One region of the Streptomyces sp. DSM 116793 genome, then DNA from elsewhere that is predicted to be linked to it. Evidence: predicted binding sites of a transcription regulator. Region 1 holds the regulator's gene; the other holds the start of a gene.
What was found. The regulator HrcA, encoded in region 1, represses chaperone genes, less so after heat shock. The targets are predictions, from matches to a motif close to TTNGCACTCNGNNNNNCNGAGTGCNAA.
Positions count from the first base shown of each region.

Region 2: groL (chaperonin GroEL) is a predicted target of HrcA. The motif match lies at 12,088-12,114, and genes of this name have one in related genera.

Region 1 is NZ_CM170494.1:2,151,772-2,166,020, reverse strand. Features, by position in the region: gene ACSMXW_RS09055 (AMP-dependent synthetase/ligase) at 1-71, shown strand, start outside; gene hemW (radical SAM family heme chaperone HemW) at 598-1,830, shown strand; gene ACSMXW_RS09045 (MBL fold metallo-hydrolase) at 2,185-3,174, shown strand; gene ACSMXW_RS09040 (DUF3097 domain-containing protein) at 3,209-4,018, shown strand; gene hrcA (heat-inducible transcriptional repressor HrcA) at 4,539-5,555, shown strand; gene dnaJ (molecular chaperone DnaJ) at 5,556-6,695, shown strand; gene ACSMXW_RS09025 (nitronate monooxygenase) at 6,774-7,922, shown strand; gene ACSMXW_RS09020 (16S rRNA (uracil(1498)-N(3))-methyltransferase) at 7,919-8,719, shown strand; gene ACSMXW_RS09015 (VOC family protein) at 8,973-9,365, shown strand; gene ACSMXW_RS09010 (S41 family peptidase) at 9,459-12,974, shown strand; gene ACSMXW_RS09005 (histidine triad nucleotide-binding protein) at 13,372-13,731, shown strand; gene ACSMXW_RS09000 (ribonuclease Z) at 14,061-14,249, shown strand, end outside.
Region 2 is NZ_CM170494.1:5,040,473-5,054,721, forward strand. Features, by position in the region: gene ACSMXW_RS19560 (ROK family protein) at 1-471, opposite strand, end outside; gene ACSMXW_RS19565 (extracellular solute-binding protein) at 843-2,123, shown strand; gene ACSMXW_RS19570 (DUF3263 domain-containing protein) at 2,140-2,496, shown strand; gene ACSMXW_RS19575 (PstS family phosphate ABC transporter substrate-binding protein) at 2,594-4,195, opposite strand; gene otsB (trehalose-phosphatase) at 4,425-5,279, shown strand; gene ACSMXW_RS19585 (alpha,alpha-trehalose-phosphate synthase (UDP-forming)) at 5,534-6,946, opposite strand; gene ACSMXW_RS19590 (glucosyl-3-phosphoglycerate synthase) at 7,424-8,467, opposite strand; SAM riboswitch class I at 8,911-9,080, shown strand; gene thrC (threonine synthase) at 9,074-10,465, shown strand; gene ACSMXW_RS19600 (MoaD/ThiS family protein) at 10,579-10,857, shown strand; gene ACSMXW_RS19605 (cold-shock protein) at 11,659-11,862, shown strand; gene groL (chaperonin GroEL) at 12,310-13,938, shown strand; gene ACSMXW_RS19615 (hypothetical protein) at 14,156-14,249, shown strand, end outside.

The sequences.
Region 1 (14,249 bases):
AGCGGCCTGTGGTGGAGCGGGAGTACCGGCATCTCATCGATGAGATGTACGCGGGAGCGCGCGAGGCCTGACCCCTCGCGCTTTCACCTCCCTGTGGGCGCCCGCCCCGGAGTCGTCCGCCTCCCCCTTGGGGGGCGGTCCGGCTGGGGCGCGCCCCTGTGCCCCCTTCGGCCGGCTGGCGTCCTGCGGCCCGCCGCGGCCGTTCGCGCAGTTCCCCGCGCCCCCCGCGCCCCTTTTCGGGGCGCCTGCAGCGCCATCCACGGCCCTGCCGCTTGCGGTGGGTGGTGATCTCCTGGTCGTGCTTGGTTGTTCGCGCAGTTCCCCGCGCCCCCTTTCGGGGCGCCTGCGGCGCCGTCCATGGGGCGTGCCGCTTGCGGTGGGTGTGATCTGCCGGTCGTCCTGGGCTGGTCGCGCGGTTCCCCGCGCCCCCTGGCGGGGGCGAGGCCCGTTATGGCGCCGCAGGCGCCCCGAAAAGGGGCGCGGGGAACTGCGCGACCAGCCACGACGGGGTCGCACGTGGCCACTGCCCTGAGGGGCAGGTTGGCGCCGTAGGCGCCAGGGGCGAGGACCGCCGACGCATACGGGACAATGGCACGTATGCCTTCCGTACTGCCCGACGGCGAGCCCGTACCCGAGGACGGGGCACTCCCGCCCGGCGCCCTCCACGAAGGCGCCGGGCGCCCGCTCGGCTTCTACCTGCACGTGCCGTACTGCGCCACCCGCTGCGGCTACTGCGACTTCAACACCTACACCGCGACCGAGCTGCGCGGCACCGGCGGCGTGCTCGCCTCGCGGGACAACTACGCGGGCACGCTGACCGACGAGGTCCGCCTGGCCCGCAAGGTGCTCGGCGACGACCCGCGCCCGGTGCGCACCGTCTTCGTCGGCGGCGGCACCCCGACCCTGCTCGCCGCGGACGACCTCGTCCGGATGCTGGACGCGATCCGGTCGGAGTTCGGGCTCACGGACGACGCGGAGATCACCACGGAGGCCAACCCGGAGTCCGTCGACCCCGCCTACCTGGCCCGGCTGCGGGCCGGCGGCTTCAACCGGATCTCCTTCGGGATGCAGAGCGCCCGCCAGCACGTCCTGGACGTGCTGGACCGCCGGCACACCCCGGGCCGCCCCGAGGCGTGCGTGGCCGAGGCACGCGCCGCCGGGTTCGCACACGTGAACCTCGACCTGATCTACGGCACACCGGGGGAGTCCGACGACGACTGGCGGGCCTCCCTGGACGCGGCGATCGGCGCCGGACCGGACCACGTCTCGGCCTATGCGCTGATCGTCGAGGAGGGCACGGGACTGGCGCGCTGGATCCGCCGGGGCGAGATTCCGGTGACGGACGACGACGAGCACGCGGACCGCTACCTGATCGCCGACGACGTGCTCTCGGCGGCCGGCTTCGAGTGGTACGAGGTGTCGAACTGGGCGGCGTCCCCGGCGGGCCGCTGCCTGCACAACGAGCTGTACTGGCGCGGGGCCGACTGGTGGGGCGCCGGGCCCGGGGCGCACAGCCACGTCGGCGGGGTGCGGTGGTGGAACGTCAAGCACCCCGGCGCGTACGCGGCGCGGCTGGCCGCCGGGCGGTCACCCGGCGCCGGGCGTGAGGTGCTCACCGCGGAGGACCGGCGGGTCGAGCGGATCCTCCTGGAACTGCGGCTCCGGGACGGCTGCCCCCTCTCCCTGCTGCGCGACGAGGGGGCCGCGGCGGCCCGCCGGGCGGTGTCCGAGGGCCTCCTCGAAGCGGATCCGTACGAGTCCGGCCGTGCGGTACTCACACTCCGCGGCCGGCTGCTGGCCGACGCCGTGGTCAGGGACCTGGTGGACTGAGGCCGACGCCGTGGTCGGGGACCTGGTGGACTGAGGCCGACGCCGTGGTCGGGGACCTGGTGGACTGAGGCCGACGCCGTGATGGCCGGGGACCTGTGTGGACCGGGGCCAGGGGACCGCCCCCCGGCCGGGCGGATGTGGGCATGGAAGGTGTCGTGTGGCGTGGGTATGGGCCGGGCTGCGGGGGGTGAACCCGAGCCGCGGAACGTGTCGTGTGGCGTGGGTATGAGCCGGGCCGCATGGGGGCGACCCCGAGCCGGCGCCGCGTGGGCATGGACCCCGCCGCGTGGGCGTGTGCACGGTCCCGGCGCGGGGTGTGACATGGGACGCGGGTGTGGGCGAGGAGGTGGGTCGGTGCGGGTCGGATGGCGGGACGCCGGCTGGGAGGAGTTGTCGGCGCGGGCGGGACGGTGCCGGCTGCCGGGCTGGGACTGCACCAGCGGACTGGTCGCCGGGCACGGCGCGGCCCTGCTGATCGATGCGGGCTCGACCCTGGCCGAGGGCGCGCGGCTGCGGGCCGCCGCCGAACGGCTGCTCGGCCCCGGCGGCCGGGTGACCCACCTCGCGCTCACCCATCCGCACTTCGACCATGTGCTGGGCGCCCCGGTGTTCGCGGATGCGCAGATCCATACGGCGGCCGGTGCCGGGGCACTGATCGCCGCCGATGCCGATGCCCTGCGCGCCGACGCGGTGCACCACGGCGTGGCACCGGATGCCGCCGCCGAGGCCGCCGCCGCCCTGACCCGCCTGCTACCCGGCACCGCGGACCCCGGCACCGCGGACCCCGGCACCGCGGTCCCCGGCCCCGCGGCCCGGGGTACAGCGACCCCCGCTCCCGGCGACGGCACACCCCGCCCCGCCGCCCCCGGCGTCCCGCCCCCCGGTGCCCCCGGCACCTCCAACACCACACCCCCCGCCACCCTCGCGCCCGACACCGTGGCCCCCCGCACCCCCCGCACCCCCCAGACCGACCCGCCCCACCCCCGCACCGCCGCCCCCACCTGGTACCCCGTCCCCGCCGAGCGGACGCTCGACCTCGGCGGTGGGGTCCGGGTGGTGCTGGTGAACGCCGGGCCGGGGCACACCGCGCACGACCTGGCCGTGCTGGTGCCGGGCGGCGCGGGGGAGCCGGACGTGGTGTTCTGCGGGGACCTCGTGGAGGAGTCCGGAGAGCCGCAGGCCGGCCCGGACGCCGTCCCCGGCCGGTGGCCGGCGGCCCTGGACCGGCTGCTGGCCCTCGGTGGTCCGGACGCCGTCTACGTACCGGGACACGGTGCCGCGGTGAATGCCGGTTTCGTCCGACGGCAGCGTGATCAACTCGCCCTGCGTTTCGGCGTGTCGTGACCGCCGCGCCGCCGCCTCTTCTATCGTCGGCCGAATGCGCCAGTACTCACCGGACCTCACGCCGCCCTGGAAGAAGCAGCAGCCCGCACCCGAGGTGCCCGCGGAGCCGGGGCTCGTGGTGGAGGAGGCGGGGACCGGGTTCTGCGGTGCCGTGATCCGCTGCGAGGCGGGTACGGTCACGCTGGAGGACCGCTTCGGCAAGCACCGCGCGTTTCCCCTGCACCCCCGCGGCTTCCTGCTGGAGGGCAGGCCGGTGACCCTGGTGCGGCCCGCCGCCGGCGCGCCCGCGGGGCGGGCCCGCACCGCCTCCGGGTCCCTCGCCGTGCCGGGCGCCCGGGCCCGCGTCGCCCGTGCGGGGCGCATCTACGTGGAGGGCCGCCACGACGCCGAGCTCGTCGAGAAGGTGTGGGGCGACGACCTGCGCATCGAGGGTGTGGTGGTCGAGTACCTGGAGGGCGTGGACGACCTCCCGGCGATCGTCGAGGCCTTCGGCCCCGGGCCCGGCGCCCGGCTCGGCGTCCTCGTCGACCACCTGCTGCCCGGCACCAAGGAGTCCCGGATCGCGGCGTCCGTGTCCGGTCCGCACGCCCTGGTCGTCGGTCACCCGTACATCGACGTCTGGGAGGCGGTGAAACCGTCCTCCGTGGGCATCCCCGCCTGGCCCCGCGTGCCGCACGGCCAGGACTGGAAGAAGGGCGTCTGCCGTGCGCTCGGCTGGCCGGAGAACACCGGCGCGGCCTGGCAGCGCATCCTGTCCCGGGTGCGCAGCTACAAGGATCTGGAGCCGGCGCTTCTGGGCCGCGTGGAGGAGCTGATCGACTTCGTCACGGCCCCACCGTCGTGAAGGGCCGCGGCCTCTCGGGGCGCCGACCACGCCCCGACACGGGCACGGGGACTTCAGCGACGGGCCCACGGGAAGCCGTCGCCCCGCCGCCGTCCACAGGGGCCGTCCCGGTCGTGGCCGGGCCACCGGCCGGTGGCGGTCGCTCGCGCCCGCGCGGACCTGCTGCCTACACGCCCAGCAGCGGTCCCTCCGCGGCCCGGTCGCTCGCGCCCGCGCGGACGTGGCTGCCGGACACGGCCGCGGCTCGGAGCCTCCCCCACTGCCCTGGCGGTGTGGGAGGGGCCCCAGGACGCGGCCCCGCGCCCCTGTTCGGGCCACGGCGCCGCCGCCTTGCCCCCGCAGCACCCGTGAGCCGTACACTGGGCGAGTAAAAATTGGCACTCCTGAGCGGCGAGTGCCAGGGGGTGACCGGTCCCGGCGAGTCAGGGATGGGCGGGGCCCAGGGTGGGGAGACCGGACGTAGGGGCCGGGTGTGCGAGGCCGGACGAAGGGTCCGGACGGACAGAGCTGGAGGTGCGCGATGCTCAGTGAACGCAGGCTCGAGGTGCTGCGCGCCATCGTCCAGGACTACGTCGGCACCGAGGAGCCGGTGGGCTCCAAGGCGCTCACCGAGCGTCACAACCTCGGCGTCTCACCGGCGACCGTACGCAATGACATGGCCGCCCTGGAGGACGAGGGCTACATCGCCCAGCCGCACACCAGCGCGGGCCGGATCCCCACGGACAAGGGCTACCGCCTCTTCGTGGACAAGCTCGCCGGCGTCAAGCCGATGACCGCGCCGGAGCGCCGCGCCATCCAGAACTTCCTGGACGGCGCCGTGGACCTCGACGACGTCGTGGCCCGCACGGTCCGGCTGCTCGCCCAGCTCACCCGCCAGGTCGCCGTCGTGCAGTACCCGTCGCTGACCCGTTCCACGGTGCGGCACGTGGAGCTGCTGTCGATGGCCCCGGCGCGGCTGATGCTGGTGCTGATCACGGACACCGGCCGGGTCGAGCAGCGCATGGTGGACTGCCCCGCGCCGTTCGGCGAGACCTCGCTCGCCGACCTGCGCGCGAGGCTGAACAGCCGGATCGGCGGCCGTCGCTTCGCGGACGTGCCGCAGCTCGTGCAGGACCTGCCGGAGGCCTTCGAGGCCGAGGACCGCGGCACCGTCCAGACCGTGCTCTCCACCCTGCTGGAGACCCTGGTGGAGGACACCGAGGAGCGGCTGATGATCGGCGGCACCGCCAACCTCACCCGTTTCGGCCATGATTTCCCCCTCACCATCCGGCCGGTGCTGGAGGCCCTTGAGGAGCAGGTCGTGCTCCTCAAGCTGCTCGGCGAGTCCACGGACTCCGGCATGACGGTACGGATCGGTCATGAGAACGCGCACGAGGGACTCAACTCCACGTCCGTGGTCTCGGTCGGCTACGGTTCGGGCTCAGAGGCAGTCGCCAAGCTCGGCGTGGTAGGACCGACCCGCATGGACTACCCGGGAACGATGGGAGCAGTACGCGCAGTGGCACGTTACGTCGGACAGATCCTGGCGGAGTCGTAAGTGGCCACGGATTACTACGCCGTACTAGGCGTACGCCGAGACGCGTCCCAGGACGAGATCAAGAAGGCGTTCCGGCGGCTCGCCCGCGAGCTGCACCCGGACGTCAATCCCGATCCGAAGACGCAGGAGCGGTTCAAGGAGATCAACGCCGCCTACGAGGTGTTGTCGGACCCGCAGAAGAAGCAGGTCTACGACCTCGGCGGGGACCCGCTGTCCCAGACGGGCGGTGCCGGCGGCCCCGGCGGCTTCGGCGCGGGCGGCTTCGGCAACTTCTCCGACATCATGGACGCCTTCTTCGGAACGGCGTCCCAGCGTGGGCCCAGGTCGCGTACGCGGCGCGGCCAGGACGCGATGATAAGGCTGGAGATCGAGCTCAACGAGGCGGCCTTCGGCACCACCAAGGACATCCAGGTCGACACGGCCGTCGTCTGCTCCACCTGCAACGGCGAGGGTGCCGCGCCCGGCACCACGGCGCAGACCTGTGACATGTGCCGTGGCCGCGGCGAGGTCTCGCAGGTCACCCGGTCCTTCCTGGGCCAGGTCATGACCTCCAGGCCCTGCCCGCAGTGCCAGGGCTTCGGCACCGTCGTGCCCACCCCCTGCCCGGAGTGCGCGGGCGACGGCCGCATCCGCTCCCGCCGCACCCTCACCGTCAAGATCCCCGCGGGCGTCGACAACGGCACCCGGATCCAGCTCGCCGGCGAGGGCGAGGTCGGCCCGGGCGGCGGCCCGGCGGGCGACCTCTACGTGGAGATCCACGAACTGCCCCACCAGGTCTTCCAGCGCCGCGGCGACGACCTGCACTGCACGGTCACCATCCCCATGACCGCGGGCGCACTCGGCACCAAGGTGCCGCTGGAGACCCTGGACGGCCTGGAGGAGGTCGACATCCGGCCCGGCACCCAGTCCGGCCAGTCGATCCCGCTGCACGGCCGGGGCATCACCCACCTGCGGGGCGGCGGCCGCGGTGACCTGATCGTGCACGTCGAGGTGCAGACCCCCGCCAAGCTCGACCCCGAGCAGGAGCGACTGCTCAGGGAGCTGGCCAAACTCCGCGGCGAGGAGCGTCCGACCGGACAGTTCCAGCCAGGCCAGCAGGGCCTGTTCTCCCGGCTGAAGGACGCCTTCAACGGCCGATGACGTCGGTCGGTGACCAGGGCATATGCCGTGCGTAAGGCTGGTTTCGGACTTGTGTGGGGGACGTGACACCATGCGGTCATGTCCTCCGCACTGACCGATCTCCTCTCCTCACCGGACGCCCTCCCGATCGTGCAGGCTCCGATGGCGGGCGGCGCCTCCTGTCCGCGGCTGACCGCCGCCGTCTGCGAGGCCGGAGGGCTCGGTTTCCTCGCCGCCGGCTACAAGACCGCCGACGGGATGTACCACGAGATCAAGCAGGTGCGCGGGCTCACCGACCGGCCCTTCGGCGTCAACCTCTTCCTCCCGCAGCCCGAGTACGCGGACCCGGCCGCCATCGACGTCTACCGGGAGCAGCTCGCCGGTGAGGCCTCCTGGTACGAGACGGACCTCGGCGACCCGGACTGCAACCGCGACGACGGCTACGACGCCAAGCTCGCCGTCCTGCTCGACGACCCGGTGCCCGTGGTCTCGTTCACCTTCGGCTGCCCCAAGGACGAGGTGCTCGCCGCCCTCGCCCGGGCCGGCACCGTCACCGTGGTGACCGCCACCACCCCCGAGGAGGCCCGCGCCGCCGAGCAGGCCGGCGCCGACGCGGTCTGCCTCCAGGGCGTCGAGGCGGGCGGCCACCAGGGCACCCACCGCGACCAGCCCGAGCGTGACGGCGCCGGCTACGGGCTGCTCACCCTGGTCGCCGAGGCCCGCGAGGCGGTGCGCGTACCGCTGATCGCCGCGGGCGGGCTGATGCGCGGCACACAGATCGCCGCGGTGCTCGCCGCCGGGGCCGTCGCCGGACAGCTCGGCACGGCCTTCCTCGTCACCCCCGAATCGGGCGCCCACCCGCTGCACAAGGAGGCCGTCACCGGCTCCCTCTTCGCCCATACCGAACTCACCCGCGCCTTCACCGGCCGCCCCGCCCGGAGCCTGGTCAACCGCTTCATGCGGGAGCACGGCCCGTACGCCCCCGCCGCCTATCCGCAGGTGCACCACCTGACCGCGCCGCTGCGCCGCGCCGCCGCGGAGGCCGGCGATCAGCAGGGCATGCCGCTGTGGGCGGGCCAGGGCTACCGGATGTCCCGCGAGCTGCCTGCCGGCCGGCTCGTGGAGGTGCTGGCCGCGGAGCTGGACGACGCCAGGACGGCCGCCTGGGCGCCGCCCCGCAGACCGGGGCACCTCGCACCGCCCGACGCGCCCGCGGACACCGTGGACCACGACGGCGGTGTGGCGTGACGGCGCCCGTCTTCGTCGCCCAAGACCTCGGCGCGCCCGAGGGCGCCGGCTCCCCCGGCGATCCCCTCCCGGCCGCCCCGGGCCCCGCCGAGGGCCCCCGGTACGTGCTCGACGGGCCCGAGGGTCGGCACGCCGTCTCCGTGAAGCGGCTGCGGCCAGGCGAGGAGGCCGTGCTCACGGACGGCGCCGGGCACTGGGCCGCCTGCGTCGTGCTCGGCACCGAGGGCAAGGACCGACTGGTGCTCGGCAGGGGCCCCGTACGCCAGGAACCCGCCCCCGAGCCCCGCATCACCGTCGTCCAGGCCCTGCCCAAGGGCGACCGCGGCGAGCGGGCCGTGGAGACCATGACGGAGACCGGGGTCGACGCGATCGTGCCCTGGTCGGCGGAGCGCTGCGTCACCCAGTGGAAGGGGGAGCGGGGCCTCAAGGCGCTCGGCAAGTGGCGGGCGACCGCCCGCGAGTCCGGGAAGCAGGCGCGCCGGGTGCGGTTCCCGGAGGTCACCGAGGCGATGACGGGCAAGCAGGTGGCGGCGCTGCTGGGGCGCGCCGCCCTGGCCGTCGTGCTGCACGAGGACCCCGGCCACCCCGGGGAGCCGCTGGCCACCACCGCGCTGCCCGCGAGCGGCGAGATCGTGCTCGTCGTCGGCCCGGAGGGCGGTCTGTCTCCCGCGGAACTCGACCTCTTCGGGGAGGCGGGCGCACGTGTCTGCCGACTGGGGCGGACCGTGCTGCGTACGTCCACTGCGGGAACGGCGGCGGCCGCGCTGCTGCTGGGGCGTACGGGGCGCTGGTCGTAGAGCCCGTCCCCTTACCCGGCCCCTCACCCGGCCCCTCATCGGCCGTCGTGGCCGGTCCCGTGCCGGGTCGTCCGGGTCCCGTCGTGGTGGGTGGCTCCCCACCGCCTCAAGGGCGCCGGGGTGCCCCCGGCGCAAGGGTGCCTCCCCCTTGCCGTACGGCGTGGGAGGCGCCCCGGGACACAGTCCAGCGCCCCTTCTCGTGTCGCCCCGTACGATCGGGGCACCCGTACGCCCCGGACACCGAGGAGGCGCCTTGGAACTCGCCCAGGTCAGGCTGCTGGTCTCCGACTTCCCCGCCTGCTACCGCTTCTACGCCGACGTCCTCGGTCTCAAGCCCCAGTCGGGTGCCGTGGACGGCCCCTACGAGAAGTTCAGCCCGGCCGTCGGCTCGGCGGGCGTGGCGCTCCAGGACCGGGTGGCGATGTCCGAGGTGCTCGGTGAGGTGGCCGACGCGGCGACCGGGCACCGTTCCCTCGTGGTGCTCCGCGTCGACGACCTCGACGCCTACTGTGCGGAGATCACCGAGCGCGGCGGCGAGCTGGTGCAGGGGCCCGGACCCATGACCGAGCGGATGCGCGTCGCCCACCTGAAGGACCCCGAGGGAAACCTGGTGGAGCTCCAGGAGTGGCTGCTGATGCGGGGCTGAACGGCTCCCTGACGCGGTCCCGGGGGCCTTTCCGGCGGCCTGGAGTGATCCAAACCGCTGACCAGCACGGTCCGCCCTGCCTAGGCTGATCGTGTGACACAGTCTGGGTACCTTCGGTTTCCGCATCTTCACGGCGAGCTCATCGCCTTCACAGCAGAGGACGACGTCTGGGTCGCGCCCCTCGACGGCGGCCGCGCCTGGCGGGTCAGCGCGGACAACATGCCGGTCAGCCACCCCCGGATCTCCCCGGACGGCCGGACCGTGGCCTGGACCTCCCGGCGCGACGGGGCGCCCGAGATCCATGTCGCCCCCCTGGACGGCGGGCCGTCCCGGCGGCTGACGCACTGGGGCAGCTACCAGACCGGCGTGCGGGGCTGGACGCCCGACGGCCGGGTGCTCGCCGTCAGCGCCCACGGCCAGGCGTCCCTGCGCCGCACCTGGGCCCGTGCCGTCCCGCTGGACGGCGGCCCCGCCGAGACGCTGCCGTACGGGCCGGTCGGCTCGGTCGCGTACGGGCCCGCGGGCCAGGTCCTCGTGGTGTCCGTGCCGATGGGCCGCGAGGCCGCGTGGTGGAAGCGCTACCGCGGCGGCAGCATGGGCAAGCTCTGGATCGACCGCGCGGGCGACGGCGAGTTCGTCCGCGTCCACGAGGAGTTGGACGGCAACATCGAGTACCCGATGTGGGTCGGCGACCGCATCGCCTTCCTCTCCGACCACGAGGGCGTCGGCGCGGTCTACTCCTCCCTGCCGGACGGCTCGGACCTGCGCCGGCACACGGACCTCGGGGACGGCCCCGGCAGCACGCCCGCGCAGGCGCCCGCCCAGGGCGCCCCGGCAGCCCCGGACGCCGAGCACGCCGGCACCGCCGCCGAGCACGCCGGAGCCGGGGAAGCGGGCGAGGCAGGAGAAGCGAGCGGGGCCGCGGAGGCCGCGGGGACCGGGGAAACCGGTGATGCCCGGACAGCCGGGACAGCCGGGGCAGAAGGGGCTGCGGGAGACGCCGGAAGCACCGGGAGTGCCGGAGACGCGGCGGCCCCGGCGACGGCCAAGGCCTCGACGGCCAAGGCCTCGACGGCGAGGACCCCCCTGCACGGCTTCTACGCGCGGCACGCCGCCACCGACGGCCGCCGCGTCGTCTACGCGCGCGCCGGCGAGCTGTGGATCCTGGACGATCTGGACGGCGCCGAGCCCCGGCGGCTCGACATCCGCCTCGGCGGCCAGCGCACCGACCTCCAGCCGTACCCGCTGAACGCCTCCCGCTGGTTCGGCGCCGCCGCGCCCGACCACACCGGCCGGGGCAGCGCCGTCGCCGTGCGCGGCGCCGTCCACTGGGTCACCCACCGTGAGGGCCCCACCCGCGCGCTGGCCGCCACGCCCGGCGTCCGGGCCAGGCTGCCGCGCACCTTCCGCGCCGACGGCGAGGAGCAGGTGGTCTGGGTGACGGACGCGGAGGGCGACGACGCGCTGGAGTTCGCCCCCGCCACCGGGCTCGCGCCGGGCGCCACGCCCCGCAGGATCGCGGCCGGGCAGCTCGGCCGGGTGCTGGGCCTCGCCATGGCCCCGGACGGCAGCCGCGCCGCCGTCGCCTCCCACGACGGCCGGGTGCTGCTGGTGGAGCGGGAGTCCGGCGAGGTGCGCGAGGTGGACAGGAGCGAGCACGGCGAGGCGTCCGGTCTCGTCTTCTCGCCGGACTCGGCCTGGCTCGCCTGGTCGCACGCCGGGCCGCGCCCGCTGCGCCAGCTCAAGCTCGCCGGCACCGCGGACCTCACGGTCAGCGAGGCCACCCCGCTCAGGTTCCGCGACTACGCCCCGGCCTTCACGCTGGACGGCAAGCACCTGGCGTTCCTCTCCGAGCGCTCCTTCGACCCGATCTACGACGAACACGTCTTCGACCTGGCGTTCGTGGACGGCTCACGGCCGCACCTGATCACCCTCTCGGCCACCACGCCCGCGCCCTTCGGGCCGCAGCGGCACGGCCGGCCCTTCGAGGCGCCCGACAAGGACGAGACGCCCGACAGCGAGGGCGCGCCGGCCACCCGGATCGACCTGGAGGGCCTCGCCGACCGCATCGTGCCCTTCCCCGTCGAGGCGGGCCGCTACTCGACCCTGCGGGCCGCCAAGGACGGGCTGCTGTGGCTGCGCCACCCGGTGCTCGGCGTGCTCGGCTCGTCCCGGGCCAGGCCCGACGACCAGGACCCCAAGTCCGACCTGGAGCGCTACGACCTCGTCCAGCAGAGCGTCGAGCACCTGGCCTCGGGCGCCGACCACTACGCCGTCAGCGGCGACGGCAAGCGGGTGCTGCTGTGGACGGACGGCAAGCTGAAGGTGGTGCCGAGCGACCGGCGCGCCTCGCACGACGACGACAGCGACACCAACATCACCGTCGACCTCTCCCGGGTGCGTCAGAAGGTCGACCCGGTGGCCGAGTGGCGGCAGATGTACGCCGAGGCGGGCCGCCTGATGCGGGACCACTTCTGGCGGGCCGACCTGGGCGGCGTCGACTGGGACGGCGTGCTGGACCGCTACCGCCCGCTGCTGCACCGCGTCGCCACCCACGACGACCTGGTCGACCTGCTCTGGGAGGTGCAGGGCGAGCTGGGCACCTCGCACGCGTATGTGACGCCGTCCAGCGGCTACGGCGGCTCCGCCACCCGGCAGGGCCTGCTCGGCGCCGACCTGTCGCGGCACGCGGACGGCCTGTGGCGGATCGACCGCATCCTCCCCTCGGAGACCTCCGACCCGGGCGCACGCTCCCCGCTCGCCGCACCCGGCGTCGCGGTCCGCGCGGGCGATGCGGTGATCGCGGTCGCCGGCGAGCCCGTGGACCCGGTCACCGGGCCCGGGCCGCTGCTGGTGGGCACCGCGGGCAAGCCGGTCGAGCTGACCATCTCGCCCGCCGGCGGCGGGGAGCCGCGGCATGCGGTGGTCGTGCCGCTCGACGACGAGGAGCCGCTGCGCTACCACGCCTGGGTCGCCGATCGCCGCGCCTATGTGCACGAGCGCTCCGGCGGCCGGCTCGGCTACCTCCACGTCCCCGACATGCAGGCGCCCGGCTGGGCCCAGATCCACCGCGACCTGCGGGTGGAGGTGGCGCACGACGGCCTCGTGGTGGACGTGCGGGAGAACCGCGGCGGGCACACCTCGCAGCTCGTGATCGAGAAGCTGGCCCGCCGGATCATCGGCTGGGACGTGCCGCGCGGCCTCAGGCCCTCCAGCTACCCGGAGGACGCGCCGCGCGGCCCGGTCGTCGCCGTCGCCAACGAGTACTCGGGGTCCGACGGCGACATCGTCAACGCCGCGATCAAGGCCCTCGGCATCGGCCCCGTCGTCGGCACCCGCACCTGGGGCGGCGTGATCGGCGTCGACAGCCGCTACCACCTGGTCGACGGCACCCTGGTCACCCAGCCCAAGTACGCCTTCTGGATCGAGGGGTACGGCTGGGACCTGGAGAACCACGGCGCCGACCCGGACGTGGAGGTCGTCACCACGCCCCAGGACCACGCGGCGGGCCGCGACCCGCAGCTCGACGAGGCGATCCGGCTGGCCCTCGCCGCGCTGGACGAGCGCCCGGCGAAGACCCCGCCGCCGCTGCCGGAAGCGGGGGCGTGAACCGGCCGCCCGGGGCCGGACCTCGCTCCGGCTCCCGGCCCCCCGCCGGGCCGGACGGCCGCGGTCGCGGTGCGGGCGCGGGGGAGTGGCGGCGGGCGCGGGGCCCTCTCGCGCCGCCGGCCCGGCGGTCGCCGTGGCGGGGCAGCTCCGTGCGTGCGCCCGGCCCGGGCACGTCCGGCGACGCCCCGCCGTGGCCCGCTGTCCGCCCGGCGCATCGGCCACCGGGCCCTCGGTGGGAGGAAGCCCGCCGGCGGATAGCATGCGACGGTACCCGTCGCGGCGGCCCCGCGTCCGGGGCGCCGGCGCGGCGGACCCGCGCCCGGAGTGCCGGACCGCCGTGACTCGGCGGCCGGCCGCCGCCGGGCAGCCGAAGTGAACGACGTCGAGGAGGCGTGACGTGGCCGGAGAGCCGCAGGCCGACTGCCTGTTCTGCAAGATCGTCGCAGGGGAGGTGCCGGCGACGGTGGTCCGGGAGACCGAGACGACCGTCGCGTTCCGCGACATCAACCCCCAGGCTCCCACCCATGTCCTGGTCATCCCCCGGGCGCACTACTCCGACGCCGCCGCGCTCGCCGCCGCCGAGCCGACCGTCGTGGCGGACGTGCTGCGCGAGGCCGCCGAGGTCGCCGCGGGCGACAAGGTGGACGCCACCGGGTACCGCGTGGTGTTCAACACCGGCACCGGCGCGGGACAGACCGTCTTCCACGCCCACGCGCACGTGCTGGGTGGCCGCGGGCTCCAGTGGCCGCCCGGCTAGGGGGTTTCTGATGGATCTGCGTGGGAGAAGGATCGGCTCCCCCACTGCCTCAAAGGCGTGGGAGGTGCCCCCAGCGCATGCTCTGGGGGTGCCCCCTGCTCGAAGAGCTTGGGGGAGTGCCGGGTGCACGTCCTCGTACTGGGCGTACGTGGGCTTGTGCCCGGTGCGGCGAGCGGGGGTGCCCCCGCGCGTGGGGGCACCCCCACGCGAGCCCGTTCGAGCGTGGGGGAGCAGCCGAGCGTGGGGGAGCGTGCCGGGCGTCGCGACGCCGCGGAGATCCATCAGAAGCCCCCTAGGCCCGGTGGCGCACGCAGGTCGGGCGGCGATCCGTGTCCGTACGTGAACTGGTGGTGCTCGGCACCGCGAGCCAGGTGCCCACCCGGGGGCGCAACCACAACGGCTATGTGCTGCGCTGGGACGGCGAGGGCATCCTCTTCGACCCCGGTGAGGGCACCCAGCGGCAGATGCTGCGTGCCGGGGTCGCCGCGCACGACCTGCACCGCCTCTGCGTCACCCAC
Region 2 (14,249 bases), 2.9 Mb from region 1:
CGCGCCGGGCTCGATGGCGCCGTCGATGCCGATGGCACCGGCGATGCCGGTGCCCAGGGCCACGAAGAGGAACCGGTCGGCGCCGCGGCCCGCCCCGATCCGGCCCTCGGCGAGCCCGCCGGTGCGCACGTCGTGCCCGAGCGCCACCGGCAGCCCGTCCAGCCGCCGGCTCAGCAGGTCGCGCAGTGGGACGTGGTCCCAGCCCAGGTTGGCGGCGTAGACCGCGACGCCCCGCTCGGCGTCGACGATGCCGGGGACCGCGGCGCCGGCCGCGGCCGCGCCCTCGCCGAACCGCTCCTCGCCGAGGCCGCGCAGCTCGGCGGCGAAGTCGAGGATCGTCGCGACGACGGCGTCGGCGCCCCGCTCACGGCCGGTCGCCCGGCGCCGCTCGTACAGCAGCGTGCCGTCCGCCCCGACCAGGGCGCCCTTCATCCCGGTGCCGCCCACGTCCAGGGCGATGACATGTCTCACGGGGGACAGTCTCCCGCGAGAGACCGTGAGAGGTCTAGTCCAGTCGCCCGTACCGCTCGACCAGGCCGGCCGGCCCATGCCGCCCCAACCGGCCGGCCGGCTCATACCGCGCAACCGGGCCCGCCCGCACATACCGCGCAACCGGGCCCGACGGGCACCGAACCGGACCTCCGTGACAGAAGCCGCACCCGAGTGGTGTAGACCTTATGGTCCGGGGCGGAACGGCGCACGGAGGGGCGCAGGCCGCCAACCGGGCGTACTCACGCATGCCCGCACACCGGGGCGTACGGCGCGGGGACGGCAGGGCGCCCGGCGGTGCCCCGGCGCCGCGGCCGGCGCGGGAGACGTTCGAGACGAGGAAGGACCGGAGGATGAGATCAGGCGCGCGGCGGCGCGGTACCGGGCTGACGGCGGCGGTGGCCGCGCTGGGCATGACGGCGGGCCTCGCGGCCTGCGACTCGTCGGGCCCGGACGGTGTGACGCTGCGGCTGGTGGCCGCCGACTACGGGGACTCCGCCGCGAACTCGTCCAAGGCGTACTGGGCCACGCTCACCCGGAAGTTCGAGGCCGCCCACCCGGGCGTCAAGGTCGACGTCAGCGTCTACTCGTGGAACGACGTCGACCGCGAGGTCCACGACATGGTGGCCGCCGGCCACGCCCCCGACATCGCACAGATCGGCGCCTACGCCGACTACGCCGCCCAAGGCCGCCTGTACAGCGCCGACGAGGTGCTCTCCATCCCCACCGAGGCGAACTTCGCCGCCCCGCTGCGGGACGCCGGCGAGGTGGACCACGTCCAGTACGGCATGCCCTTCGTCGCCTCCACCCGGCTGCTCTTCTACAACAAGACCCTCTTCAGCAGGGCGGGCATCTCCGGGCCGCCGACCACCTGGGACGAGGTGCGGCGCGACGCCCGGCTGCTGAAGGACAGCGGCGTGCGGGTCCCGTTCGCGCTGCCGCTCGGCCCCGAGGAGGCCCAGGCCGAGACGATGATGTGGCTGCTGAGCGGCGGCGGCGACTACGTCAACGACATCGGCGCCTACGACATCGACTCCCGGCGGAACGTCGCCACGTTCACCTGGCTCAGGGACAAGCTCGTCGGCGCCGGGCTCACCGGCCCCACCCCGCCCGCACAGCTCAACCGGGCCGCGGCGTTCGACGGGTTCGCGGCCGGCGACGTCGGCATGCTCGACGGCCACCCCACCCTGATGAAGGCCGCCGCGGACAACGGCGTCAAGTTCGGGATGGCCCCGCTGCCCGGGCCGGCCGGCAGGTCCCGGGCCACGATGGGTGTCGCCGACTGGATGATGGCCTTCAAGAGCGGCGGGCACCGGAAGCAGATCGGCCAGTTCCTGGACTACGTCTACACCGACGCCAACACGCTCGCGTTCTGCCGCCGGTACGACCTGCTGCCGGCCACCACGACCGCGTCCCAGGTGATGTCCGACGGGCACGCCTCCGGCCGTCTCGGCCCGTTCCTGGACGAGTTGCCCACCGCGGAGCTGTACCCGGTGGGCAAGACCTCCTGGGCGGCGGTCAGCGCGGACATCAAGAAGTCCATCGGCCGGGCCGTCGCTCCCGGCGGCGACCCCGCCTCCGTCCTCGGCACCCTCCAGCGCACCGCCGAGGCCGCCGACAACGCCGACCGCTGACGGTACGGTCGCCGGTATGGACGACCACGACCGCACGGATGGCGAGGCCGGGGTGACGGACGACGCCCGGGCCGGCGGGTCCGGGCCGGCCGGCGGGCCCGGGCCGGCCGGAGGCGTCGCGCGGGGCGCGCCCGAGGAGGCCCGGGACGGCGGGCTCGGCGCGCGGCACCGTGCCGTGCTCGCGTTCGAGCGCCGCACCTGGCCCAGCACGGGCGCGAAAGAGCGCGCCATCACCGAGCAGCTCGGCCTCGCGCCGGTCCGTTACTACCAGCTCCTCAACGCGCTCCTCGACGACCCCCGCGCCCTCGCCCACGACCCCGTCACCGTCAACCGGCTGCGCCGCGTCCGCTCCCGCCGCCGTACCCAGCGCTGAAGCCCCGGCCACGGCGCCCGGCCACCGCGCCCGGCCACCGCGCCCGGCCACCGCGCCCGGCCGCCGTGCGGCCACCGCGCCCGCTCCGGACCACCCGTCAGCGCCCCTGGGTCCGGGCCTCGCGGCACGCCTGCTGGTTCTCCGGGACCGAGCAGGGCAGGTGGCCGTAGCGCTCCATGACGTTCTGGCCCGTGTCGCCGGCCATGGAGTCCAGGAACTTCGAGGCCAGGGAGTTGTCCGGCGGGGTGCCGTACGTGTAGGCGTACTCGGGCTCCCAGAACGGGTAGCCGCGCTCGCGGACGGAGTCGATGGAGGGCTGCTCGCCGTCCAGCCCGAGCAGCCGCAGCCCGCCCTTCGCGGCGTACTGCCGGGCGGTGTGCAGGTCGGCGTAGCCGATCGCGCCGGGGGTGGCCGCGACGGTCTTGAGCAGCCGGTCGGTGCTGCTCTGCTCGCAGCGGGTGACGCCCTCGCTGCCGAAGAGCCGGGTGGCGCAGTCGTCGGCGCTTGAGGTGCGCGAAGGCTCCGGGGCGCCGCCCAGCAGCCGGTCCTCGAAGACGTTCCGGGTGCCCGAGGCGCCGTCCCGGCCCACCAGCGTGACCTGGAGGCCGGGTCCGGGCGCGCCGGTCGCGGTGTGCAGCCGGCGCCAGTCCGTGATGTCGCCGGTGTAGAGCTTCCGCAGGTCCGCGAGCCGGATGTCGGTGAGCGGCACGTCCTTGTTGACGACGAGGGTGAACACGGAGACCGCGACCAGCCGCTCCTTCAGGCGCGGGTTCCTGCTCTGCGCGGGCCCGTCGGAGAGCGCGAGGTACGGGGCGAAGCCGCCGCCGGCCGCCCCGCCCCGGTCCAGGAGCGTGCTGATGCCGGCGCCGCTGCCGTGGGCGTCCACGGAGATGTCGGGGGCTTGCCGGCAGTTGTCGCGGTAGGCGCCGGCCAGGCGGCTCATCACCGGCTGGAAGGCGGTGGAGCCGACGACGGTGAGGCGCCCGCCGGCGCAGCCCGCGGGGAGCGGCGTGTGCTGGAAGTGGCTGAAGAAGAACGGCTGGGCGACCGTCACCAGGAACAGGCTGAGGATCAGCCCCAGCATGCGGTTGTTCGGCCGCCGGAACCGCTCGTTGTTGCGGACCCTGCCCTCCTTCAGCCGCCCGTCCACCTCCGGCGCCTTCTCCTCCGCGGAGCCCGTCAGCAGCACCAGCAGCTTGAAGTGGTCGCCGCGGTTCAGCGGCACCCGCGGGATCGAGACCTCGCTGCCCGACCAGACGAGCCCGGGGCTCTCCTCGGTGTCGCCACGGGGCAGGTAGCGCAGCAGGGAGAGGTGGCTGGGCTCGGTGGCGGCGACGTCCCGGACGGTGCGGCCCGGGAAGGTGGCGGTCAGGCCGTGGTTCACGTCGGGGGCGGTGATGTAGTCGTCGGCGTCGATGCCGCGGAAGCCGTCGTTCTCTATCCTCAGCAGCACCAGCGAGGCGCCGGACAGGTCCGGGTGGTGCTCCAGCATCCGCAGCCGCTGGTGCAGCGGGCCCTCGTCCCGGCTGCCGTCGTCGATCACCGTGTCCATCTGGACGCGGAAGCCGATCCGCTTGCGGCCCGGGAACAGCCGCTCGTACGACAGCACCCCGATGGTGGCCACGACACCGAGCAGCGCCAGCAGGTTCTCGGGCGCCACCAGGTCCTCGATCCAGCCCATGTCGTCCCCCGCGCACATGATCTGAGGCGATAACAAGCCGCGCCCCGGCAGGCGGCAGCCGGCCGGCCGGGCCCCGAGGGGCCCCGCCAGGGGGGACAAATGTACGAGTCGGAGGGCGATTCGGGGATGCCGCGGCCACCGCCCCACGCATTGTTCGCCGAGTGTTCAACCGGCCGGGATCCGCCCCGGTGGCCGCTTTCGGGCCGCCCCCCGGGTCCGCGCGGGCCGCGCTGGATACAGTCGCTCCATGGCCAGCCACGTCGACCGCACGGACCTGCCCGCACCCGTCACCCCCCTGGGCCGCGAGGGCCTGGCCGCGCTGCTCGCACAGCCGGCCGGGGCGGTGATCGGCCTGGACTTCGACGGGACGCTCGCGCCGATCGTGCCCGATCCCGCGCAGGCCCGCGCGCACCCCGGCGCGGTGCCCGCGCTCGCCGCGCTCGCGCCGAGGGTGCGCTCGGTCGCGGTGATCACCGGCCGGCCCGCGGAGGCCGCGGTGCGGCACGGCGGCTTCGCCGGGGCGGCCGGCCTGGACCACCTGGTCGTGCTCGGGCACTACGGTGCCGAGCGGTGGGACGCGGCGACCGGCGGCATCACCGCGCCCGATCCGCACCCCGGGGTGGGCGCCGTGCGCGCCGCGCTGCCCGAGGTCCTGGAGCGCACGGCGGACGCACGGGGCGCCACCATCGAGGACAAGGGCTTCGCGGTGGCCGTGCACACCCGCCGCGCCGAGCAGCCGGAGGCGGCGCTCGCCGCCCTGCGCGAGCCGCTCGCCCGCCTTGCCGCCCGGCACGGACTGATCGTCGAGCCCGGCCGGCTGGTCCTGGAGCTGCGCCCGCCGGGCATGGACAAGGGCGTGGCCCTGACGGCGTACGTCCGCGAGGTGGGCGCCGCCGCGGTGCTGTACGCCGGCGACGACCTCGGCGACCTCCCCGCCTTCGGCGCCGTCGACAAGCTGCGCCTCGACGGACTCCCCGGCCTGCTGGTCTGCAGCGGCAGCACGGAGGTCCCGGACCTCGCCGCCCGCGCCGACCTGGTCGTGGACGGCCCGTCGGGCGTGGTCGCCCTCCTCTCCGCCCTGGCGACGGCGGCGGGACGGTAGGGCCGCCTCCGGTTCCCCACCGCGGACGCGGACGAAGCGGGGCACCGTGCCCTCACCATCCCGCCGCGACGGCGAGCACCCGGCGCATGGTGCCCGGTGGCGCCCCCGGCCACTTCCGCCGCAGCGGTGAGCAACCACACCCGGCCCGGCCGGCGGTGCCGGACCCACCGCAAGAAGATCGGGCCGAGGCAGGCCGGAAGGCCGCCGCGGGCGGGCCCTGGCGGGCCGCAAGGCCGGGCGGAACGACCGGCCCCTCAGCCGGCGTCCCCGCGCAAGGCCGACAACTGGTCCAGGAACCACTTGCTGGGCGGCAGCGCGGTGGCCGCCGCGGCCAACCGCTTGGTGCCCTCGACCCGCTGCGCCTCCGGCACCCCGAGCGCCGTGTGCAGCGCGGCCGCCGTCCCCGTCACGTCGTACGGATTGACCGCGATCACCTCGTCGGCCAGCTCCTCGTACGCCCCGGCCTCCCGGGAGAGCACGAGCACGCACCCCTCCTCCGAGACCACCGGCACCTCCTTGGCGACCAGGTTCATCCCGTCCCGCACCGGATTGACGAGCACCACGTCCGCCAGCCGGTACGCCGCGAGCGAGCGCGCGAAGTCGTCCTCGACATGGAGCACCACGGGCGTCCAGTCGAGCGACCCGTACGTGCTGTTGATCTCAGCGGCGAGGCGGCTCACCTCCGCCGTGTAGTCCCGGTAGACGGCGAGGTCCTGCCGGGACGGGTAGGCGAAGGCGACGTGCACGACGCGCTGGTGCCACTCGGGGTGGTCGGCGAGGAGCTGCCGGAAGGAGAGCAGGCCCCGGATGATGTTCTTGGACAGCTCGGTGCGGTCCACGCGCACGATGGTGCGGCGCGGGCTGCCGTCGGGCGCGGTGCCGATCTGGTCGCGCAGCACGGTGAGCCGCTCGTCCACGTCGGGACGGCGCGAGCGCTCCCGCAGGAAGTCCCCGTCCGCGCCGAGCCCGTGCACCCCGATCCGGGTGCTGCCGGTGCCGCCGGGCAGCACGGCCTCGCAGCAGGCCGTGAAGGCCGCCGCCCACCGCCGGGTCAGGAAGCCCAGCCGGTCCGCACCGAGCATGCCGCGCAGCACCTGCTCGGCGATGTCGTCCGGCAGCATCCGGAAGTACTCCGGCGGGGCCCACGGGGTGTGCGAGAAGTGGCCGATGCGCAGGTCCGGCCTGAGCTGCCGGAGCATCCCGGGCACCAGCGTCAGGTGGTAGTCCTGCACCAGCACCGCGGCGCCCTCGGCAGCCTCCTCGGCGAGCGCCTGCGCGAACGCGGCGTTGTACTCCTCGTACGCGGCCCACTGGTCGCGGAACTCGGCGTCGAACACCGGTTCCAGCGGCGTCTGGTACAGCATGTGGTGCACGAACCACAGCACCGAGTTGGCGATACCGTTGTACGCCGCCGCGTGCACGTCGGGGGCGATACCGAGCATCCGGACGCGCTGTCCGCCGGTGTCCTCCGTGGACAGCCGGCCGCCGGTGCGGTCCACGGCGACCCGGTCGCCGTCCCCGAGGGCCGCGCACACCCATACGGCGTCCGCGTCGGGGCCGATCGCGGAGAGCCCCGAGACCAGACCCCCGCCGCCCCGCCTGGCCCGCAGCGAGCCGTCGCCGAGCGTGGTGTACGAGACGGGCCCGCGGTTGGACGCGACGAGGATGCGGGCGGGGGGACCTTCAGCGGAAGCGGAAGCCATGACGCCAACCTAGCCACCCACGATTTCCCTCAAACGTCCCGGAGCCCCGGCCCCCATACCCCGGCCCCGCCAACCCGGACCAACACCACCCGGCTCGGCGCCGCGGGCTGGTCGGGGCGCTTGCTCCCCCCCGCCTTCCCCTGGTTGGTGCGGGCACGAGGTGGGAAGGTGCGGTCCCACCGGGCCGCAGTCGCCGACGAGGCGTGAGGGGACGTGGGGGGATGTCCGCCCGCAGTGGCCGGCGCCACGACCAGAGAAGCCTCCAGTGGGCGGAGGGCGCCGGACCGAGGACGGATATCCCCCCGCGGCCCCGCCCCACAACGAAACAGGAGGCGCACCGGCCCCGACGAAACCCGCACACGCCACAGCCCCGGGCACCATCACGAAGCACAAGGCAGCGCCCCGGGCCACGAGCCGGAACCACGAGCCTGAGACCGTGCCCTAAGCCACGCGTCGCCCCACATACTCGGGGATCCCGCTCATCGGCGGCCGCTCCTCCGCATCCACCGCATACGACCGCGGCTCAAACCCCCCCTCCGTCCGCTCGAACTGCGTCAGCACAGGCCGCACCAGCGACGCCGCCCCCACCTGCCCCCGCGCAAGCCGCACCTGCGCCGTCCGGTAGATCGCCGCCGCCATCCGCCCGAGCGCCCGCCCGTCCTGATGCCGATGCCTGCGCACGCCCACGTCCACCTGCGCCAGCCCGTCGAGCCCCACGGCGTGCAGCGCGTCAACCAGCAACCCCAGCTCCACCCCGTACCCCACGGGAAACGGCAGCCGCTCCAGCAGCGACCTACGGGCCGCGTACTCACCGCCCAGCGGCTGGACGAATCCGGCCAGCCGCGGCCAGTGGAGGTTCAGCAGCGGCCTGGCCATCAGCTCCGTGACCCGCCCGCCCTCCCCGGGCTGCCCGCCCAGCGGCCGGTCGTACATGGCCTTCACCAGGTGCACGTCGGGCTCGGTGAGCAGCGGCCCGATGATCCCCGTCACAAAGTCCGCCGAGAACTCCCGCAGGTCCGCGTCGACGAAGCAGACGATGTCACCGCCGGTCACCAGCAGCGAGCGCCACAGCACCTCGCCCTTGCCGGGCAGCGCCGGAATCCGCGGCAGCACGTCGTCGCGCTGCACCACCCGCGCACCGGCCGCGGCGGCCACCTCGGCCGTACGGTCCGTGGATCCGGAGTCGACCACCACCACCTCGTCGACCAGCGGCACCACCGCCCCGCCCGCATCCGCAGGCTCGCCCCCCGCCGAAGCCCCACGCTCGCCCGCGCCCGGCGTCCCACGCTCGCCTCCGGGCACCCCCATCAGCTCGCGCCGGATCACGGAAACGATCTCGCCGACCGTCTCCTCCTCGTCGAGCGCGGGCAGCACGACGCTGACCGTCGCGCCGGTGGCGCGCTTCGCGGCGGCGAGCTGCTGCCGCGGCCGGTCGGCCACCGACCACGAGCGCCGGCCCAGCCAGCGCTCGACCTCTTCCAGCACGGTTGACGTCCCCTTCGCTCCCTCGCGTCGCCCACTTCCCCACACCGGCCGGTACGGCGACCCGGGATCGACACCCGGCCCGTGACCCCAGAACGAACCGGGACCGAAACCAGGAACGGACCGCCGGACCGAAACCAGGACCGGAACCACCGGACCGGAACCGGACCGGAACACGACCGCCGGACCGGGGAACCGCCGGACCGGAACCGGACCGAACTGGACCGACGAACCGGACCGCCGGACCGGAACCGGACCGGAACCGTGCCCTCCGTGACCTCCGGGCGGGGGGCGATCCGGAGCCATGTGATCCATCTCGCGGTTCGGACGACTATCTCAACTATCCCGGACGTCGGTTACAGTCTTGAACAACGCGGACGGCCCCCGCATGCCGGGTCCGTCCGACGACAAACGCACCGGAGCCGCCACCGGCCTCCGTGCCATACCGCTCATCCAGAGGGGCAGAGGGATACGGCCCGTTGAAGCCCCGGCAACCCTCCAGTCGGCCATGCCGCGCACGCGGCAGTCCGCCCGCCGCCCAGGCGGCGGCGAGGCCCCGACTAGGGAAGGTGCCAATTCCGTCTCGCGGCGAGACGCGTCGCGAGGAAGATGAGGAGAAAGGGCCTCGCCATCATGGCTGCGCAGTCTGTTGCCTCCGACCGAACCACCGGCACCGCCGACGCCACTGGCAACACCGGCACCACTGGCACCGTAACCCCCGCCACCGCCCCCGGCGAAAAGCCCGGCACCGTGGATCTCGGCCCCGCCGCCGCCCTCTCCTGCCGCGAGTGCGGCGAGCGCTTCCCGCTCGGCCCGATCTTCGCCTGCGCCAGCTGTTTCGGCCCGCTGGAGGTCGCCTACGACCTCCCCCTCGGCGACCCCGAGGCGCTGCGCCGGAAGATCGAGTCCGGCCCCACCAACCTCTGGCGCTACGCGCCGCTGCTGCCCGTCCCGGCCGACGTGGCCGAGAAGCCGAACCTGAACCCGGGCTGGACCAAGCTCGTCCAGGCCGACCGGCTCGCCGCCGAGCTGGGCATCACCGGCGGCCTGTACGTGAAGGACGACTCCGGCAACCCGACGCACTCCTTCAAGGACCGCGTCGTCGCCCAGGCCGTGGAGGCGGCCCGCGCCTTCGGCTTCACCACCCTGTCGTGCTCCTCCACCGGGAACCTGGCGGGCGCCGTCGGCGCCGCCGCCGCCCGCGCCGGCTTCCGCTCCTGCGTCTTCATCCCGCACGACCTGGAGCAGGGCAAGGTCGTCATGGCCGCGGTCTACGGCGGCGACCTGGTCGGCATCGAGGGCACCTACGACGACGTCAACCGCTTCTGCTCCGAGCTGATCGGCGACCCGCTGGGCGAGGGCTGGGGCTTCGTCAACGTCAATCTGCGCCCGTACTACGGCGAGGGCTCCAAGACGCTCGCGTACGAGATCTGCGAGCAGCTCGGCTGGCGGCTGCCCGACCAGCTGGTGATCCCGATCGCCTCGGGGTCGCAGCTCACCAAGGTCGACAAGGGCCTCCAAGAGCTGATCAAGCTCGGCCTCGTCGAGGAGAAGCCGTACAAGATCTTCGGGGCGCAGGCCGAGGGCTGCTCGCCGGTGTCGACCGCCTACAAGGCGGGCCACGACGTGGTGCGCCCCCAGCGGCCCGAGACCATCGCCAAGTCCCTCGCCATCGGCAACCCCGCCGACGGCCCCTACGTCCTGGACATCGCGCGCCGCACCGGCGGGGCGGTGGAGGACGTGACCGACGCCGAGATCGTCGACGCCATCAAGCTCCTCGCGCGCACCGAGGGTATCTTCACCGAGACCGCGGGGGGCGTCACCGTCGGCGTCACGAAGAAGCTCGTCGACGCCGGTCTGCTCGACCCGACGCTGACCACCGTGGTGCTGAACACGGGCGACGGCCTCAAGACGCTGGACGCCGTCGCCCCGACCACCGGCCCCACGGCCACGATCCGTCCGAGCCTGGACGCGTTCCGAGCGGCGGGACTGGCCGGCTGAGTCACCACCCGCCCGGCCGGGCGAGCCGCCTCGGCCGCCCGCCCCGCCGCCGCCCGCACCCGGCGCCGCCCGCCCCAGACCACCCGTACGCCCAGGACCAGGAAGGCCTGAACATGAGCGTCAACGTCCGCATCCCGACCATCCTCCGCACGTACACCGACGGCCAGGCCGAGGTCTCCGCCGAGGGCGCCACCCTCGGCGAGGTCATCGCCGACCTGGAGACCCGGCACGCCGGGATCGCCGCCCGCGTCCTGGACGACCAGGGCAAGCTGCGCCGCTTCGTGAACGTCTACGTCAACGACGACGACGTCCGCTTCGAGCAGGGCCTGGAGACGGCGACCCCGGACGGCGCGGGCGTCTCGATCATCCCGGCGGTCGCGGGCGGCTGCTGAGCAGGACAGGACGACGGCAGGCCGGGCCGCTCGCCCGGCCTGTCCGCCCCGGCCGCTCGCCCGGCCTGTCCGCCCCGGCCGCTCGCCCGGCCTGTCTGTCCGGGTTGCTCATCCGGCCTGTCCGCCCTGGGCAGGCCGCTCGCCCGGCCTGCCCGCCCGCACCGCTCACCCGGGCCTCCCCGCGGGACCCTGCGTCCTCCTCGCCCCGCGTCCCCCTCGCGGACCCCCGCATCCCCTCGCGGCCCCTGTGTCCCCCCTCCCCCGCGGACCCCGTGTCCCCCTCGCCGGGCCTCCCGCCCCCGCTCCCGCCCCCGCTCGCGTCCCCGAGTCCGTGCCCCCGCGTCCGCGCCCTCCGTGCCCGCGCCCCCCGCCCGGCCCGGGAACCGTCCGCCGACGCGCACCGTCCCTCTCATTGCCCCCTCCTCGGAGAAGCGGAGGGGGCAATTCAGCAGGATTGAAGGCGGTAGAGTTGGGGAACGCGCCCGCTCACTCCTTACGCGGGCAGGGGCGAAGTGCAGCCGACTGCCGTCGAGAAATAGCCAAAGTGCTGGGCTCTTTTCAGCCCTTCACGGCATTTGCCCGGCCCGAATTGCCCTGAATTCTTCTCAATTCCCCGGTTATTTACGATATGCGCTGCCCAGATTTCTCGTCCGCTTGACCTGTTGCAGACGGCAGTTGGACAGATACATTCAGCCGCGGTCGACGCGTTCCGGCGCACACCCCCAACGGTTGGGGCGTGAGGTCTGACCCGGGTCCGCGAAGTGCGGTCCTGCGCAAGGGCCAGTAATAGGGGAGTTAGGCATGGCTCAGGGCACCGTCAAGTGGTTCAACGCGGAGAAGGGCTACGGCTTCATCGCGGTCGACGGTGGTGCGGATGTTTTCGTCCACTACAGCGCGATCCAGATGGACGGCTACCGCACCCTGGAGGAGGGCCAGCGAGTCGAGTTCGAGATCTCGCAGGGCCAGAAGGGGCCGCAGGCGGACATGGTCCGTGTAGCCGGCTGACGCGCCGACTGACTGCAGCGACGTCTTTCCGAAGGGCCCGCACCCCACCCGGGGCGCGGGCCCTTCGCCATGCGCACCCGGCACCGACCCGTCGCCGTGCGCGCCGGGGCTGACCCTTCGCCATGCGCACCCGGGCACGGGGGGCACCGGGCCGGGGCCGCCCGGCCCACCGCGTACCGGGCGGCCGAACCGGGCCGCTCGACCGGGCGGTCGTGACGGGCCAACCTTGCACTCGGGTGGGGAGAGTGCTAATCATTGGCGTTAGCACTCCGAAGGTGAGAGTGACAAAAGAAGGACCGGGTCGGTGAGGTCCGCAGGCGCCGTGGGGCAAGGAACCACGGGGGCAGGCAGGCCGTCCGTCGCGGGCGCCAGCGCGGTCCGGAGCAATCCGCCCCACGCTCTCACAGGGCATGGGGAGACCTCTGTTGTCCGGGAGGACCACTTCACATGGCCAAGATCATCGCGTTCGACGAGGAGGCACGGCGCGGCCTTGAGCGCGGCATGAACCAGCTCGCCGACGCCGTCAAGGTGACGCTCGGCCCCAAGGGTCGCAACGTCGTGCTGGAGAAGAAGTGGGGCGCCCCCACGATCACCAACGATGGCGTGTCCATCGCCAAGGAGATCGAGCTCGAGGACTCCTACGAGAAGATCGGCGCCGAGCTCGTCAAGGAGGTCGCCAAGAAGACGGACGACGTCGCCGGTGACGGTACGACGACGGCGACCGTCCTCGCCCAGGCGCTGGTCAGGGAGGGCCTGCGGAACGTCGCCGCCGGCGCCAACCCGATGGCGCTGAAGCGCGGCATCGAGAAGGCCGTCGAGGCCGTCTCCGCCGCCCTGCTCGAGCAGGCGAAGGACGTGGAGACCAAGGAGCAGATCGCCTCCACCGCCTCCATCTCCGCCGCCGACGTCCAGATCGGCGAGCTGATCGCCGAGGCCATGGACAAGGTCGGCAAGGAAGGCGTCATCACCGTCGAGGAGTCGCAGACCTTCGGTCTCGAGCTGGAGCTCACCGAGGGCATGCGCTTCGACAAGGGCTACATCTCGGCGTACTTCGCCACCGACATGGAGCGTATGGAGGCCGTCCTCGACGACCCGTACATCCTGATCGCCAACTCCAAGATCAGCAACGTGAAGGACCTCCTTCCGCTGCTGGAGAAGGTCATGCAGTCGGGCAAGCCGCTGCTGATCATCGCCGAGGACGTCGAGGGCGAGGCCCTGTCGACCCTGGTGGTCAACAAGATCCGCGGCACCTTCAAGTCCGTCGCCGTCAAGGCCCCGGGCTTCGGCGACCGCCGCAAGGCCATGCTCGGCGACATCGCCATCCTCACCGGTGGCGAGGTCATCTCCGAGGAGGTCGGCCTCAAGCTGGAGAACGCGACCCTGGACCTGCTCGGCAGCGCCCGCAAGGTCGTCATCACCAAGGACGAGACCACCATCGTCGACGGCAACGGCTCCAGCGAGCAGGTGCAGGGCCGGGTCAACCAGATCCGCGCCGAGATCGAGAGCTCCGACTCGGACTACGACCGCGAGAAGCTCCAGGAGCGCCTGGCGAAGCTGGCCGGCGGCGTGGCCGTCATCAAGGCCGGTGCCGCGACCGAGGTCGAGCTCAAGGAGCGCAAGCACCGCATCGAGGACGCCGTCCGCAACGCCAAGGCCGCCGTCGAGGAGGGCATCGTCGCCGGTGGTGGCGTGGCCCTGCTGCAGGCCGCGTCGGTCTTCGAGAAGCTGGAGCTGGACGGCGACGAGGCGACCGGTGCCCAGGCCGTGAAGCTGGCCCTGGAGGCCCCGCTCAAGCAGATCGCCGTGAACGCCGGCCTCGAGGGCGGCGTCGTGGTGGAGAAGGTCCGCAACCTCACTCCGGGCCACGGTCTGAACGCCGCGACCGGTGAGTACGTGGACCTGGTCGCCGAGGGCATCATCGACCCGGCGAAGGTGACGCGTTCCGCGCTGCAGAACGCCGCGTCGATCGCCGGCCTCTTCCTCACCACGGAGGCCGTCGTCGCCGACAAGCCCGAGAAGGCCGCCGCCGGGGCGGGCGCGCCGGGCGGTATGCCGGGCGGCGACATGGACTTCTGAGCCACGGCTCAGAGTCCTCCGCGCACCACCAGGGCGGCACCCCTCATCCAGGGGGGGTGCCGCCCTCGGCGTTCCGCGCACCGGTCCCTTGTGAGGCGAACCACCTCCCAAACTCTGCCACAGAGGGTGGTGTTGTTCACCGACAGTGGTCACGGCAGCCCTTCATCCGCCACTCTGTGTGGAGAAGGCAGGCACTCAGCGTGGAGGTTGGAGGATCATGGTGGCCAAGTCGGTCGAGGGGATCCAGGCCGTGGAGGACGTGGTGACCCGGTTGCGCGGCGCGCTGGCGGCGCGCGGGGTGGTGCTGCCGT